One region of the Solibacillus sp. FSL W7-1436 genome, then DNA from elsewhere that is predicted to be linked to it. Evidence: riboswitches for the same ligand, from Rfam matches in the RefSeq annotation. Region 1 holds a riboswitch; the other holds the start of a gene.
What was found. A riboswitch is a leader RNA that binds a small molecule or an ion and turns the genes downstream of it on or off. The one in region 1 is predicted to bind thiamine pyrophosphate.
Positions count from the first base shown of each region.

Region 2: linked by a shared signal. The riboswitch ahead of thiW (energy coupling factor transporter S component ThiW) and the one ahead of tenA (thiaminase II) in region 1 are both predicted to bind thiamine pyrophosphate.

Region 1 covers NZ_JBBOWV010000001.1:131,783-135,206, reverse strand. The annotation lists gene MKX73_RS00640 (LysM peptidoglycan-binding domain-containing protein) at 48-1,304, shown strand; TPP riboswitch at 1,469-1,567, shown strand; TPP riboswitch at 1,634-1,732, shown strand; gene tenA (thiaminase II) at 1,808-2,500, shown strand; gene thiM (hydroxyethylthiazole kinase) at 2,478-3,224, shown strand; gene thiD (bifunctional hydroxymethylpyrimidine kinase/phosphomethylpyrimidine kinase) at 3,221-3,424, shown strand, end outside.
Region 2 covers NZ_JBBOWV010000001.1:531,013-534,436, reverse strand. The annotation lists gene MKX73_RS02660 (VOC family protein) at 35-430, shown strand; gene thiW (energy coupling factor transporter S component ThiW) at 973-1,479, opposite strand; TPP riboswitch at 1,568-1,657, opposite strand; gene MKX73_RS02650 (cupin domain-containing protein) at 1,778-2,350, opposite strand; gene MKX73_RS02645 (nucleotidyltransferase) at 2,429-3,229, opposite strand.

The sequences.
Region 1 (3,424 bases):
AAGGAGGACGGACAATTCAAATTCATGTTGTACAACCGGGAGAATCATTGTGGGCAATCGCACAGGCTTATGGAACAACAGTTCAAAGTATAGTGGAAGCCAACCAAATTCCGGAGCCCGCTCGGTTAGTGATCGGGCAAGCATTGGTCGTTCCACTGAAAGGGCAATATTATATTGTCCAGCCAGGGGATAGCTTATGGTCTATTGGTCAACGTTTTCAGGTGAATTATTTAACGCTCGCACAAGCAAACGGGCTGAGTCCGGATGCACTGCTCATGATCGGCACCTCATTGTATATACCGGAACCATCCAAAAGGTCTGCAGAAATTTTGGCATATGTAGAACCAAGAGGTAATGAAATAAATGAAGTGCTGCTGGATCAAGTTCGTGAGGCAAACCCTTACTTAACGTACTTAGCTGTATTCAGTTATGAGGTGAGTCGGGATGGTTCAATAAAAGGACCGACTATTAATCCTTTGCCCGAGATTGCTGAACAAGAGAAAACAAGTATAGCAATGGCGATTACTAATCTCGAAGATTATCAGTTTAGCGCTGAGCTTGCACGGGATATTTTCCAGAGTGTCGCGGTCCAAAATTTGCTGCTGGACAATATCATAGCAGAAGCAAAGCGTATCGGAAATATTTCGGATATCCATTTTGATTTTGAGCGTATTTCAGGGGATCAGCGGGAGGCGTATAACAATTTTCTTCGAAGAGCTGTCGAACGCATGCATGCGGAAGGATATACGGTTTCTACCGCATTGGCGCCCAAAACGAGAGCGGATCAGCCAGGGGAATGGTTTATGGGGCATGATTATAAGGCACATGGCGAAATAGTGGATTTTGTTATGCTGATGACATATGAATGGGGATATTCTGCTGGTCCACCAATGGCCGTTTCTCCGCTGCCGCAAGTCGAGCAAGTAGTACAGTATGCATTAACAGAAATTCCGGCGAATAAAATTTTACTGGGACAAAATTTGTATGGCTACGATTGGACCTTACCTTTTGTTCAAGGTGGAGACTACGCAGAAGCAATAAGCCCTCAACGTGCAATTGAAGTGGCAAAACGCTACAATGCGGCTATCCAATTTGACTATACAGCACAGGCCCCATACTTTAATTACTATGATGAGCAAGGCCGTTCACATATTGTCTGGTTTGAGGACGCGCGTTCCATTCAGGCGAAATTCGATTTAGTAAAGCGCTTGAATTTACGTGGTGTCGGCTATTGGAAATTAGGATTGCCATTCCCGCAAAACTGGCAGCTTATCGGGGCTAATTTTAATGTTGTGAAGAAATAGCAAAATAGACGGTCAGATGAAATGAAAAACAATTCATCTGACTTTTTTGATTGTCATCCATTTAAGAAGGAGATTTGGCTGATACTGAGTAGCAGTTATAATTTCATAATTTTTTGAATTCACTTGCCCGATTTGAATTAATTTGTTACACTCGGGATAATTAAATGCATTTGCGGGGGGACACAGAAGTGTTGAGAAGGTTAAAACCTGACCCTTAGAACCTGGCCGTTAATACGGACGTAGGGAGCAAAGTACACTCTATACATATGTACTTACTTTGGCTCCGCGTATCTTTTACGTGGAGTCTTTCTTTTGCAAATATACACGCATTTGATTTGCGGGGGGACACAATAGTGTTGAGAAGGTTAAAACCTGACCCTTGGAACCTGGCCGTTAATACGGACGTAGGGAGCAATGAAAAGTGGTACTTACACTTTTTGGGGACGTCTCTCTATATTGAGGCGTCTTTTTTGTGCTTCCGCCAACAATAAGGAGGAGTAACAATGGGATTTTGTGAAAAGGTAAGGAAAGAAACGGATTTTTATTGGGAGGCCAGCTTCTATCACCCTTTTGTACAAGGGATTGCTGATGGGAGTTTACCGTTGGAAAAGTTTAAGTTTTATATGCTGCAGGATGCTTATTATTTGAAGCATTATACGAAAGTTCTTGCACTTGCAGCTGCAAAAGCGACAACGGATGACGATGTTCAATATTTTCTGCAAACTGCAAAATTTATTCATGATGCAGAGCTGGAGTTACACCGTACAACGTTTAAAGAATTAGGTGTGACATCGGATGATTTGGAACTATTCGAACCGGCCCCAGCAGCCTATAACTATGTAAGCCATATGTATAATGCTGTGCATAATGGAGATGTAGCGGAAGCTTTTGCGGCGATTTTACCTTGCCCATGGCTGTATCAGGAAATTGGGCAAAGGCTAAAAGATGCAAGCCCCAATATCCCCCTTTATGAACAGTGGATTGCGTTGTACGCATCCGAGGAAATGGTTCAAAATATTGAAATACAAAAAAAGATGCTGGATCGATATGCGAAAGAACAACCGGCAAAGCTGAAGGTGTTGCAGGAACATTTTAAGAAAAGCTGCTATTACGAATGGATGTTCTGGGAGATGCCTTGGACAAAGCAAAGCTGGGAACAAGGAGTGTATGTCAATGAGCCTGCAAGCAATTCATAAAAATCAACCGTTAGTTCATTGCATTACAAACTATGTCGTCGCAAATTTTACAGCAAATGGTCTGCTGGCGGTGGGGGCTTCACCAGTAATGGCGGACGCGATAGAAGAAGCGGGAGAAATGGCTGCCCAGTCAAATGCATTACTAATAAATATGGGAACTTTGAACGAACGGACGGTAGCATCGATGAAGCAAGCCGGACTGAGTGCAAATAAACATCAAACTCCGGTCGTTCTGGATCCGGTAGGGGTAGGGGCGACGAAATTCCGAGCTGAAACAGCCCAGCAACTGCTCGACCTTCTAAAAATTGATGTGATCCGCTGCAATATTGGAGAACTGGCGGCTCTTGCGGGAGCAGATTGGGCATCAAAAGGGGTTGATAGCGGCAATGGGGATATCGATGTTGCAGCGACTGCCAAACAGTTGGCTAATAAATATCAATCTATTGTAATTGTTACAGGAGAACAAGATGTTATTACGGATGGGGAAAGAATCGGATTTGTAACGGGCGGTCATGAAAAAGTGACTAGAATGACAGGGAGCGGCTGCTTGCTGAGTGCCTTTTGCGCTGGGGTGCTTGCAAACAGTAAAGAACCGTTTAATGACTTACAAACCCTGCTGAATGAATATAAACAGGCAAGTGCCAATTCTGTAGCAGCTATGGGAACTTTCCACACAAATTTCTTGAATGAACTAGAAAATTTAGCGGAAGGAGGACGACGATGATTACATGTACAATTGCAGGCTCGGATAGCGGTGGCGGTGCAGGCATCCAGGCAGATTTAAAAACGTTTCAGGAACTGCGTGTATTTGGCACATCGGTCATTACTGCACTGACAGCACAAAATACCGAAGGAGTGCATGGGATTTTTCCGACAACGGCCGATTTCGTCCAAGCTCAATTAAAAGCAGTACTTCATGATTTT
Region 2 (3,424 bases), 400 kb from region 1:
TGTGTAAATTTGAATTCAGAAGGGGAAGGATACAATGAAAAGCGCAAAACCATTTTTAATGTTTCAAGGCGGTGTTGCTGAAGAAGCAATGAACTTCTACACATCAGTGATCGAGGACGCGGAAATTACGAGCATTGTCCGCTATGGGGCAAATGAAGGCGGAGATGAAGGAAAAGTCATGCAGGCTACTTTTTCGATTAAAGGTCAGGAATTTATGTGCATTGACAGTAATCTGAAACATGAATTTGACTTCACACCATCGTTTTCTATTTTTATTACATGTGATACGGAAAAGGAAATCGATCATCTGTATGAAAAACTGCTTGAAGGCGGACACCCGCTAATGCCAATCGGGGATTACGGTTTCAGTAAGAAGTTCGGCTGGCTAAATGACCGCTACGGCGTGTCATGGCAGATCAATTTAGCATAATAAAATGTGCCGGGTGGCGTGCATTGATACCCGGCGCTTCATTTTCTAATAAAGGGCTGAGTTGTTCTAATATATTTTAAAATCTTCTAATAAAAGTGAGATTTTCTAATATAAGTGTCGGTTGTTCTAATAAGTATGTGGTTTGTTCTAATATCACCCGCAGATCTTCAAATATCCTGCCCGGAACTTCTAATATCTGCTCCAACTCTTCTAATAAAACAGCTAGGCCGGTGGAAAAAATTCTCCCTTAATAAAATGTGCTAATAAAATCCGCAAAAGTTCTAATATCTGTTCGATAAAATAGGTGTGCCACTCTAAAAACACATCCAGCAAAAAAATATTCTAATAAAGTCCGTAAAAGTTCTAATATCCCGCCCGGAAGTTCTAATATCTGCTCCAATTCTTCTAATAAAACCGCTAGGTCAGTGCAAAAACTCCTCCACCAATAAGTTGTTCAAAAAAACTTCGCAGAACTTCTAATATCCCGCCCCAAACTTCTAATAACCACCCGAAACGTTCTAATAAAAACACACCCCAACAAATCAACCCGCATTCTGATAAAGCATCCCGCCAAACGCCCGGTTTCTCACCATCACCTTCAGCAAACCGTAGCCTAAAAGCGCACCCGCAAACGAACTCATCATAAATGCCGGGACAAATCCGAACAGCGCCGCTTCCTGACCTAAAAATAAAACCGCAATCGGATAAGTAGCCATCGCACCAAGCAACCCTGTCCCGATCACTTCACCTGCCGCTGCAAACGCCAGCTTCTTCGTTTTCGCAAACAAAAATGCAGCGAGAAGTGCGCCAATCATACTTCCCGGATAGGCAAAGATACTGCCTGTCCCCATCAAGTTTCTCAACGTCGATGTAAGAAATGCCTGTAACACCGCATACCATGGACCGAGCAGTACCGCCGATACGACATTGGCAAAATGCTGAATCGGAAAAATTTTCGCAAAACCTAATGGGATGTACACCATACTGCTGAGAATCGTCGTAATCGCTGCGATAATCGCGGAGTATGTAAGCTTTCTCGTTTTATTCATTTCTACCATCCTTTACAATAATTTTTGCAACAAAAAAACCACTTTCAATTAAGAAAGTGGTATCGTAGCCTATACAAAAATATAAAATAGGGAATCGACACTACTTTCCTACGCTAGTATTACCTAGATCAGGTGCAAAGGGTACTTCTCAGCCAAACAGGCGCCCCCAGTAGTTTTCATATTCAATTACGAGCAGATTATATTCTGCCAATATTAGGTTAATTTCACAGTTATCATAACACGGCCGTTTCATTATGCAAATGCTTTTTAGAAATTTGATTCCTTTGACCGAGAAAAACTACTGCTCATACCCGCCGCGGTAGTTGCCGGGCTGGACTTGCTGCCATGGGTTTGGTGGACCGATGAAGGTATTCGGGCGTACCGGTGCAACTGCCTGCGTCCATAAATTTTCGTTCATCCCATATGTGTGGGCCATAATATTTGCTGGTGTCAGCTTGAGCAGGTCGGAACCTAAAATGACTTCAGGTGTCGGTGCGTTGAAAATGGCAAGCAGATGCGTGTTGTTTTGCGTGGCGACTTCGTAATGCCACCAACCTTGAGGGACGTTTGCGACCTGGCCGGGGGTAATCGGAAAATGCATCAGCTGTTTCGTAAACGGATTTAAAATCGAAACAATCGCACTTCCCGCAATACAATAAACAAGTTCCGCCGCATTTTGGTGGTAGTGCGGTTCAATGACATTATTGGCGCTCAAATAAATATCAAGCAGCGATATATTATCCAATGTGTTTAACTGGTTGACGCCCATTACATTAATAAAATTTTGCTGGTCTTTTACGAACAACGGGTTTTTATTAAGGTCGAATGTAAACTGGGGCTGCACTGATGTATAATCTTGATTCGGATTCAATAGTTCACCTCTTTTTATTGTAGTTAAAGTATGCAATAATTTACTGGTGTGTGCCTATTGTCGATAGTAGCCATCCATCTAAAAATACACATATAACGCATTGATTAATGTGAAAATCAAAATAAACAGGGTAGCACCACATACAATAATTTCTGCAAAGTGGACGAACATGACTCTTTCATAACTTAACTCGGCTTTACGAAAACTAAAGAAATCCCCATGACTGATAATATAAATAAACGTACTCACGACCATTAAGGAAGACATTAAAAATGAAATTGTTGGCAAAGAAGTAACGTAGCGCGAGTTGCCTCCTGTTTCCATATAGAGCGGAATATCCAATCTCTTACTTAACACAAAACTGCCAATGACCAGGATGTAGATAATAAGCGAAATATTAAACGGGTGTATGCGGTAATCGATCAGATCAAGCATTTTTTTTGTCTTCCCTTTATACTCCCAGTCCTTATTGTCTTCTACTCTGTCACCTTTCAGCATGTAAATAATACCGGCTATTACAAGCCCCGAAAATAAATACCATTCCAGCATCGTAAAAAACAGCGTCCAGCTATAAAACGGTGCGATCACAAGTGGGAGAATAACGAGTCCAAACAACCATTTATTAACTGGCTGATTAGCAATAAGCCATTCGTTTAAAGCATGCCGTTTATCTTTTGTATGTGCTTTTTCCGGTTCCCGGTAACTGAAGATTTGATTCATTACAAAAGTGCATCCTACCAGTACTAACCCGATTCCGAAAGTAAGATAAGAAGCTTTCGGATAAATCACGACCCCATCATAATTAAGGATGATCCAGTTCCCGCATAGGGCAGTGATCAATATCCCGGTAAGCATCATATATGAAGATAAGTTTCTCATCCGTACACCTCCAATTGTTCTATTCTACGTCGATAGGCTGGAAATAGTTTCAAAACGAAACAGGAGGCATGTAAAAGCTTCTAATAACGACCTGCAATGTTCTAATAACCATCCGACATCTTCAAATAAAGCACTCCGATGTTCTAATATCCCGCCGACATTTTCTAATAACCACCCCAACTATTCTAATAAAAT